Regions from separate parts of the Pantoea sp. UBA4549 genome, predicted to be linked through region 1. Evidence: riboswitches for the same ligand, from Rfam matches in the RefSeq annotation. Region 1 holds a riboswitch; the other holds the start of a gene.
The links. A riboswitch is a leader RNA that binds a small molecule or an ion and turns the genes downstream of it on or off. The one in region 1 is predicted to bind thiamine pyrophosphate.
Positions count from the first base shown of each region.

Region 2: another riboswitch for thiamine pyrophosphate. It lies ahead of thiB (thiamine ABC transporter substrate binding subunit); the one in region 1 lies ahead of thiD (bifunctional hydroxymethylpyrimidine kinase/phosphomethylpyrimidine kinase).

Region 1 covers NZ_DGLH01000015.1:221,064-226,073, forward strand. The annotation lists gene ahpF (alkyl hydroperoxide reductase subunit F) at 1-1,397, shown strand, start outside; gene B3041_RS15080 (hypothetical protein) at 1,460-1,663, opposite strand; TPP riboswitch at 1,854-1,950, shown strand; gene thiD (bifunctional hydroxymethylpyrimidine kinase/phosphomethylpyrimidine kinase) at 2,020-2,820, shown strand; tRNA gene B3041_RS15090 (tRNA-Asn) at 2,885-2,960, opposite strand; gene B3041_RS15095 (Gfo/Idh/MocA family protein) at 3,225-4,346, shown strand; gene yegS (lipid kinase YegS) at 4,469-5,010, opposite strand, start outside.
Region 2 covers NZ_DGLH01000013.1:135,852-140,861, forward strand. The annotation lists gene thiQ (thiamine ABC transporter ATP-binding protein ThiQ) at 1-515, opposite strand, end outside; gene thiP (thiamine/thiamine pyrophosphate ABC transporter permease ThiP) at 499-2,109, opposite strand; gene thiB (thiamine ABC transporter substrate binding subunit) at 2,085-3,071, opposite strand; TPP riboswitch at 3,118-3,213, opposite strand; gene sgrR (HTH-type transcriptional regulator SgrR) at 3,249-4,910, opposite strand.

The sequences.
Region 1 (5,010 bases):
GTCCGGTCCGCAAGCCATCGTTTCTGATTACCAACCCAGGCAGCCAGAGCGGTCCGCGCTTTGCCGGTTCGCCAATGGGCCATGAATTTACGTCACTGGTGCTGGCCCTGCTCCAGACCGGTGGACATCCCTCTAAAGAGGCGCAAAGCCTGCTGGATCAGGTTATTTCACTCGATACCGATCTGCACTTTGAAACGTACTATTCGCTCTCCTGCCACAACTGCCCGGACGTGGTGCAGGCGCTGAACCTGATGGCGGTGCTTAACCCGCGTATCAGCCACACCGCCATCGATGGCGGCGTGTTCCAGCATGAAATCACCGAGCGCAACGTCATGGGCGTGCCGGCTGTCTACCTTAACGGCAAAGAGTTTGGTCAGGGCCGCATGAGCCTGGCTGAAATCGTCGGAAAAGTAGATACCAACGCTGATAAGCGTGCGGCAGAAGAGCTGAACAAGCGTGACGCTTATGAAGTCCTGATCATCGGCAGTGGTCCGGCAGGCGCCGCGGCCGCTATCTACTCCGCGCGTAAAGGTATTCGCACCGGCCTGATGGGCGAGCGTTTTGGCGGCCAGGTACTGGATACAGTAGATATTGAAAACTACATTTCTGTACCCAAAACAGAAGGTGCGAAGCTGGCGGGTTCACTGCGCGCGCACGTCGATGATTACGCGGTGGATGTGATTGACACGCAGAGCGCGATTAAACTGATCCCGGCCGCGCAGGAAGGGGGATTGCACGCTATTGAAACCGCTTCCGGCGCGGTGCTGAAATCACGCAGCATCATTATCGCCACCGGCGCGCGCTGGCGCAACATGGGCGTACCGGGCGAAGATCAGTATCGTACCAAAGGGGTAACCTACTGTCCGCACTGCGACGGCCCGCTGTTTAAAGGCAAGCGCACCGCGGTCATTGGCGGCGGTAACTCCGGCGTGGAAGCGGCCATCGACCTGGCCGGTATCGTTGAGCACGTTACGCTGCTGGAATTTGCCGGTGAGATGCGTGCCGACAAAGTGCTGCAGGATAAACTGCGCAGCCTGAAAAATGTCGACGTGATCCTCAACGCCCAGACTACCGAAGTCAAAGGCGACGGCAGCAAAGTCACCGGCCTGGCGTATCTGGATCGCACCACGCAGACCACGCACGAGCTGGCGCTGAGCGGCATCTTTGTACAGATTGGTCTGCTGCCTAATACCGGCTTCCTTGAAGGCGCGATAGAGCGTAACCGCATGGGTGAAGTGATCATCGATGCGAAGTGCGAAACCAGCCTGAAAGGCGTGTTTGCCGCCGGCGACTGCACCACGGTGCCCTATAAGCAGATTATCATCGCCAGCGGCGAGGGCGCTAAAGCATCACTCAGCGCCTTTGATTATCTGATCCGCACCCAGCCGGCACAGTAAATTCAATTCTGTTATCCGGCCTGCGCCCCGCACCTTGCTGCGGGGCTTTTTTTTGCCGTTAATCAGCCAAGCCAGCGGCGTGCTTCGCTATCGCTGAGGTCGTGGTAGTAAAGCTTATGCAGCCGCGCGCCACAGCCGCGACAGCGTGCGGTGATACAGGTGGCCAGGCAGTAACGTCCGGCAGGGTTCAGAACGCCGGGGTGGCTGATTGTAATCTGATGCCAGCGGTGAGCGTGCGGAATAAGATGGCGCAGCAGGTTAATCATGGTGATATCCGGCAGGGTGGTCCGGCAGCAGATTAAGCACGCAGCAGCGTTATCGCGGCTTGCGCTGTATCAATAAACCGGTCACCCCAGCGGTCTGTCTGCCTCTGCAACCGCGCAGATCAATGTTTCTGCTCTCTGTGGCTTGCTTCAGGCGATCGCTTCCCCTAAGCTGCCGGTGTGTCGTAACAGACACCATGACTCGGGGTGCCCTTCTTTGTGAAGGCTGAGAAATACCCGTATTACCTGATCTGGATAATGCCAGCGTAGGGAAGTCAGATGCCTGCGCGCATTCGCCTTCCTGTACGCCTGACAGGAGCGCTATGATGACCCACCCTTTCTCTGCTTTGCCGCGCGGCTTGCCCCGTATAAATGCCCTGACCATTGCCGGCACCGATCCCAGCGGCGGCGCAGGGATTCAGGCCGATCTCAAAACCTTTTCTGCACTCAGCGCCTACGGCACCAGCGTCATTACCGCACTGGTGGCACAAAATACCTGCGGCGTGCAGTCGGTCTGTTATCTTTCCCCGGCGTTTGTCGCCGCACAGCTCGATTCGGTCCTGAGCGATATCCGTATCGATACGGCGAAAATCGGCATGCTGGCCGGGAGCGATATCGTGGAGGTCGTAACAGAAAAACTGGCGCGTGCGCGGCTGCCGTTTGTGGTGCTGGATACGGTCATGATTGCCAAAAGCGGCGATGCGCTGCTGGCCCCCGAGGCGGTGGCAGCGATGCGTGAGCGGCTGCTGCCGCAGGTTTCACTGATCACGCCTAATCTGCCGGAAGCGGCGGCGCTGCTGGAAACGGCACCTGCCCGGGATGAGCGCGCCATGCTGCAGCAGGGGGAGGGACTGCTGGATCTCGGCTGTGCAGCGGTGCTGATGAAGGGCGGCCATCTGGAGGATGCAGAGAGCCCTGACTGGCTGATCACCCGCAGCGGACGCACCCGTTTTACGGCGCCGCGCGTGGCGACGCGTCATACCCACGGCACCGGCTGTACACTGTCGGCAGCGCTGGCGGCGCTGCGACCACGGCATGAGAGCTGGGCTGATACAGTGGCAGCGGCAAAAGGCTGGCTGCAGCAGGCGCTGCTGCAGGCCGATTCACTGGAGGCAGGAAAGGGCATCGGGCCGGTGCATCATTTTCATCACTGGTGGTAGGACGCAGGCGGATAGTACGCAGGCATAAAAAGAGCAGCCTTACAGGCTGCTCTTTTTAAGAATCTGGCTCCTCTGACTGGACTCGAACCAGTGACATACGGATTAACAGTCCGCCGTTCTACCGACTGAACTACAGAGGAATTGTGTGGAACGGGGCGCATAATATCGGGCAGCCTGCTGCGTGTCAAAGCCCTTTTGCAAAATTTTCACCAACTGCTGAATAAACCGCCACTCCCTGACACAATGTGAGGAATATCACCAAAGTACTGCAAACTTACAGCGGTAATTGCTGATTTTGTCGTGTGCCCCACATCAATGATCACAGATATTTCATTTCGCCATTGTGGCGCCGAAATATGAAACATATATTCCGCGAAACCTTCTCTACTTTTCACGGGTGCAGCATGAACAGAGTCAGAATCGGAATGATTGGCAGCGGATATATCGGGCGGTGTCACGCTATCGCCTATGCGCAGGCACCCACGGTATTTGCCCTGAAGGGGGAGATCGTGCGTGAGATGCTGGCTGAAGTAAACCCGGCCCTGGCGGCAAAGCAGGCCGCCACGTTTGGCTTTGCCCGTTCCACCGGCGACTGGCGCGAGCTGGTCAGCGATCCGCAGATCGATGTCGTGGATATCTGCGCGCCCAACTTCCTGCATAAAGAGATGGCGCTGGAGGCGATTCGCCACGGCAAACATGTCTACTCGGAAAAACCGCTGTCGCTGAGCGTAGCGGATGCAGAGGAGATGGTACAGGCCGCAGAGCGGGCAGGTGTAAAAACGCTGGTGGGCTTTAACTACATGAAAAACCCGACCAGCCAGCTGGCGCGGGAGATCATTGCGCGCGGCGAGATTGGTGACGTGGTGCATTTTTACGGCACCCATAACGAAGATTATCTCGCCAGCCCGCAGACGCCGCTGGACTGGCACTGTCAGCAAAAACTGGCGGGGCTGGGCGCGCTGGGCGATCTGGCAGCGCACATCGTCAATATGGCGCACTATCTGGTGGGCGACATCGAGGAAGTCAGCGGTGACATGATGACGGTTATCACGCAGCGGCCCGACCCTAAAGATCCTGCGCGTCTGCTGCCGGTAGAGAATGAAGATCAGGCCAGCGCGCTGCTGCGCTTCAGAAATGGCGCGCACGGGGTTATTGAGACCTCACGCATCGCCTGCGGCAGCAAAATGGGGCTGACCTACGTAGTGACCGGCACCCGGGGCACGCTGCGTTATACCCAGGAGCGCATGGCGGAGCTGGAGCTTTATCTCCACGATGAGCCTGCCGGGCGGCAGGGCTTTAAAACGCTGCTCACCGGGCCGGCGCATCCGGACTACGCCAGCTTCTGCGTCTCTGCCGGACACGGTATTGGTTTTAACGACCAGAAAACCGTGGAGATCCGCGACCTGATCAACGGCATCGCGGCGGGCGATCGTATGTGGCCGGACTTTGCCGAAGGGTTACAGGTACAAAAGGTGCTGGAAGCCATCGCAGTTTCGGCGGCTGAGCGGCGCTGGATGAAGGTGTGATGCGGAGGGTTAAGCCAGTCGCCCTGACTGCAGAGCGGCTTTTGAGGAGGTCGCCGGGTGTGGCGACCCTGCAAGTCACAGGGTGCGCATTGATGCGCCCCTGATGTTACGCACGCCCGTTGTTACGCCAGAAGCGCACACTGTGGCGGCAGGCGACAGCTGATTGCCCCCGACAGCACGTCAATGGTGAATTCACTGCCGCTCAGCGGTTCACCGTCCAGATTAAACGTCATCTCATGCGGCGAGCGAATGGTCAGGGAGTCGAGCTGAGCCGACACAATATTAGGGTTCTCATCATCGCGCGTCAGCGAATGGAACAGCGTTGGCAGCAGCTCCTGCGCGGTCACGATGCTGAGGTTAAGCTGACCATCGTTGATCAGCGCATCCGGGCAGAGGCGCTGTCCGCCACCCGCCTGGCGACCATTGCCGATACCGATAACCAGCGCGTCCCCCTGCCAGCTGAAACCGGGCCCGCTGATTTCACAGCTGTCAGGTTTTAGCGCATCCACGCGCATCAGACCGTGAATAAAGTAAGAGACGCCTCCCAGCGCGGATTTCAGCTTCTCCGGCGTTTCGGTGGTGATGCGCGTACCAAAGCCGCCGGTCGCCATATTGATAAAATAGCGGTCGCCATTGACCCGTGCCAGATCGATAGCGGTGGCTT
Region 2 (5,010 bases), on a different contig from region 1:
ACCAGCTGCAGCATTTCGCGGCGCAGCGCCGGGTCGAGCGCGGAAAAAGGCTCATCCAGCAGCAGTACCGGCTGGTTGCGCAGCAGGCAGCGAGCCAGCGCTACCCGCTGCCGCTGGCCGCCGGAAAGCTCGCCCGGCAGACGCGACAGCAAATCGTGCAGTCCGGTCTGATGGGCAATCTCCTGTAACTGCTGCTGCTGGTCACGCGTCAGCTTCAGGCCCGGATGCAGCCCCAGGGCCATATTCTGCTGCACCGACAGGTGCGGAAACAGGTTGTTCTCCTGAAACAGCATCGATACCGGACGCGACGCCGGTACGCTGCGGGTGTGATCGCAGCCGTTGATCAGCAGCGTGCCGTGGCTGACCGGCAGAAAGCCGCCGATCAGGCTCAGCAGCGTGCTTTTACCGGCGCCGCTCGGGCCAAGTATCGCCAGCCGTTCACCCGCCCGGGCGCTGAAGCTGAAACGCATCGGCAGATGCTGATAAAGGTAAGTAAGATCAGTGAGTGTCAGCATGGCGTCCCGGCAGTTTTTCCATCAGAGTAAAAAGTAACAGGCAGAGCAGCAGCAGCAGCAGGGCGGTCGTTGCACCGTCGGCACCGCGATAGGCGCCGATCTGCTGATAAAGATACCAGGGCAGGGTGCGGAAATCGGCGTTGCCAAACAGCGCCACTACGCCAAAGTCGCCAATCGAGAGCACGCAGGCAAAGGCGAGCGCCTGCGCCAGCGGGCGCTTCAGCAGCCGCAGCTCAATCAGCTTCAGGCGATTGAGGCCGGAGAGACCGAGCGAGGCGCAGAGCGGCGCGTAGCGTGCGGCGATATCGCGCATCGGGTTTTCCAGCACTTTCATGGCGTAGGGAATGGCGATCAGCGCATTGGTAAAGATCACCAGCCCGTCGGCCCGCGCCGGCAGCCCGGAGGTGGCGGTAAACAGCAGGAAGAAGCCGCTGGCCAGCACGATGCCCGGCATCGCCAGGATCAGCATGCCGCTCAGCTCCAGCGCCTGTGCGCTCACCCGATGCTGGCGCTGGCGCAGCTCGCGGCTGCTCCACAGCAGCATCATCGTCATGATCACACAGAGTGCGCCCGCGCCCAGCGCGATACGCAGTGAGGTCAGGGTGGCCTGCCAGAGCGCCGGCTGCTGCAGCGCACCGGCTACACCGCCGCGCACGCCATCAGCGACCACCGCCGCCAGCGGGGGCAGCAGCAGCAGCAGCGCAAGCGTAATCAGCAGCGTGTCGCTGATACGCGCGCGCCAGCTATCCTGCGGATCGCGCCAGCCCTGCAGCTTCTGGCTGCCGGCCGGGATCGCTTTACTGAAGCGCTGACTGAGCAGCACCAGCAGCAGACAGCAGTTAAGCTGCAGCAGCGCCAGCAGCGCGGCACGGCCGGGATCGTAATCAAAACTCAGCGCCTGGTAGATCGCCAGCTCCAGCGTGGTCGCCTGCGGCCCGCCACCCAGCGCCAGCACCGTGGCGAAGCTGGCAAAGCAGAGCATAAAGATCAGCGCCGCCGTCGGCAGGATCTGCCGGCGCAGCCAGGGCCACTCCAGCAGCCGGAACAGGTTCCAGCCGCGCAGCCCAAGCTGCGCCGCCAGCTGACGCTGTTCCGCCGGAATGCTCTCCAGCGCCTGCAGCAGCATGCGCGTCGCCAGCGGCAGGTTAAAAAAGACGTGCGCCAGCAGGATGCCCTGCAGGCCATAGGGAGAGAAGTGATAGGGTACGCCCAGCAGCATGCAGAGCTGCGCCAGCCAGCCGGTACGGCCGTAGACGCTCAGCAGGCCAAATACCGCCACCAGCACCGGCAGCACCAGCGTCATCGCGCATAACCGCAGCAGCAGCGTACGACCCGGGAAGCGGCGGCGATAGAGCGCGCGCGCCAGCAGCACAGCCGGCAGCACCGAGCAGAGTGCCGAGAGCAGCGCCTGCTCAAAAGAGAACGCCAGCACGTGGTGCAGATAGCTGTCGCTGAGCAGGGCGCGCATGTCCGGCAGCGGGGCCGCCGTCAGCAGCGCCCCCAGGGCAAGCAGCGCCACGGCACACAGCAGCAGCGCGCTCAGCGCGCCGGGGATCAGCCAGCCTGGCATTAGCGGCTGACAGCCCGCTGCCAGGCGCTGATCCACGCGGCGCGCTGGTCAGCCACTTCTGCCGGTGAAAACTGCAGCGCTTTTTGTGGCACCTTCAGCGCCTGATAGCCCGCCGGTAAATCACTTTTGATCACCGGGTACATCCAGTTGCCGGTGGGGATCGTCTGCTGGAACGCGGGGCTGACGATAAACTGCATAAAACGCTGCGCCAGCGCCGGCTGTTTGCTGCCCGCCAGCTGCGCAGCGACTTCCACCTGCAGATAATGCCCCTCGCTGAAGGTGGCAGCGGCGTAATTCTCTTTCTTCTCTTCAATAATGTGGTAGGCGGGTGAAGTGGTATAGCTCAGTACCAGATCGCCTTCGCCCTTGAGAAACAGGCCGTACGCTTCGCTCCATCCTTTGGTGACGGTAACGGTTTTGGCCGCCAGTTTCTGCCACGCCGCGTCGCTGCGATCGCCAAACACTTTTTGCATCCAGAGCAGCAGGCCCAGGCCCGGCGTGCTGGTGCGGGGATCCTCATAAATAACCCGCCACTTCTGCGGGCTTTCAACCAGCTCCTGCAGACTCGCGGGCGGATTCTTCAGGCGGTTTTTGTCATACACGAAGGCGAAGTAGCCGTAATCGAAGGGGATAAAGGTGTCGTTCTGCCAGCGCTCAGGCAGCTGCAGCGCCGCGGTATCGACCTGGCTTTTGGCAAACAGGCCGGTTTTTTCCGCCGCCTGCAGCAGATTGTTATCGAGTCCCAGCACAACGTCGGCTTTGCTGTTTTTTCCTTCCATGCGCAGACGGTTGAGCAGCGAGACGCCATCCTCCAGCGCCACGTAGCGCAGCTCGCAGCCGCACTCCGCTTCAAACGCTTTCTTTACCGCCGGGCCTGGCCCCCATTCAGCAGCGAATGAATCATAGGTATAGACAGTGAGCAGGGGTCTGGCAGCAAATACCGGCGCAGACAGCAGTAGCAGGACAGGCAGAACGTTCTTTAACACTTTGCGCTCCTTGAGGAGAGGATAGGGGTGAGTCGCAAAGGATCTGAGGCTGGCACATCTCAAATCCCTACGCCGGTATTAACCGGATCAGGTTCGACGGGTTTCTCTCAGCCTGACGACGCAGGCACCCCGTTGAGAACGGCTTAGTGTAGACATTTCCGCGGCGGCGTGAAAGCGTCATAATGCCGGCGGCGCAAACCAGGCAGATTTGAAATCGAACCAGCCCAGCGTGTTCAGCCGTACGCCGCGCATGCTGCGCTGACCTTCCAGCAGCAGCCAGTGGTGAAACAGCGGATGCAGCCAGTCCTGATCCACCAGCTGGCGCGCCCATTCAGCCAGCGGCAGACGTTTCTCACGCCAGCGCGCTGCATCCTCATGCCACGCCAGCGGAATACAGTGCTGCATCAGCGGCAGCTCATAGAGCTGCGCAAACAGCGCATACTCCAGCGGCAGAGTAAAGTTAACGCTGCCGAGCCAGATATCGCTTTCACCGGCGCCGGCAAACCACGCTTCATAGCTCACCACCCGGGTGACCAGCTCCACCCCCTGCTGCGCGAGCAGAGGACGCAACGCGCTGGCGATGCCTTCATGCTCAACGTGGTCGCTGTACCAGCTTAACGTCAGCCGGGTCAGACCGTCCGGTTTATCCGCTGCCCGCCGATCGCGGCGATGGTGCCAGCGCGGCAGCAGACCCCAGGCGGGAAACCAGTAGCGCTGATAGCCGGGATCGGCATGATGCAGCAGGGTAACGGGATTAAGCAGATCGCTGACCCAGCGGCGGAACGGCGCATGGCGTCCCCAGGCGGATCGCTGGTCAAACAGCAGAAAGTAACAGCCTTCCTCCAGACGGCTCTCTTCCGCGATCTCATCCGCCTCGCTGCCCTGCAGCTTTACGCCAGCGTAGACCAGCTCGTCACTGACTTCCGGCAGTACCCAGATTGAGACCTCATCAATCAGCGCCCGGTAACCAAAGTAGTCATCAAATGCGGCAATTTTCAGCTGCGTCTGCTGATTGCGCAGCACGCTGTAGGGGCCGCAGCCGGCAGGCTGACGGGCAAAGTCGGGCATTGCCGGCCATTCGCGCGGCAGGATCATGGCGCTGACGCTGCCCAGCAGCCATGGCAGCCAGCTGTCAGGCTGGGTCAGAGAGATATCCAGCGTCCAGGGTGCCGGGGAGTGCAGCTGCGCAATATGTGCAAACAGCGGCAGGGCAGCGCTGCGCTGCAGCGAATCAAGGATATCCGCCATCTCCAGCTCGCGCCCGTGATGAAAGCGGATGGCCGGGCGCAGATAAAAGCGCCACTGCCGTGCGGAAAGCTGCTGCCAGTGGTGAGCAATATCCGGTTCAATTTCCCCGTTTTCCTCATTTATGCGCGTCAGGCCGCTGAAGATCTGCCGGGCCAGGTGCGTTTCCGAGCGGCGCAGCGGTGAGGCGGGCAGCAGGTTTTGCAGCGGACGGTAGTAGAGCACGCGCAGGATATGTTTGCCCTGACGCACGCTGCGCCCAAGGTGGGCAGCAATCATCTGCCGCACCTGCGCTTTGTCACCCACCAGCTGAACCAGCTGGTCAATACTGTCCTGATCCAGCAGCGCCTCAGCCCGCTGCTGCTGCAGCGCCAGCCCGGTACAGCAGAAGCGCAGCTGCGAGCGCTTTCCGCGTCCCGCCTCAGCCTGCCAGGTCAGCCAGCCCTCATGCTGCATCGCCTGAAGCAAATTGCGCATATGGCGCCGTGAGCAGTGCAGGCTGCTGGCCAGAGCGTCAAGCGTCGTCGCCTGATCCTGACCTTCACACTGCTGCCAGAGCCGAATAAAGTGCTGCTGCAGACGAGCTGAGGACATAAAAGGGGAACTCCATGACGATTTCGCTCAGTGTTTGTTTCTCTATAATAGGGGCATACTGACAGCCAATGGAAGAGCGGGAGGCGCCCGGTTCGGGTGG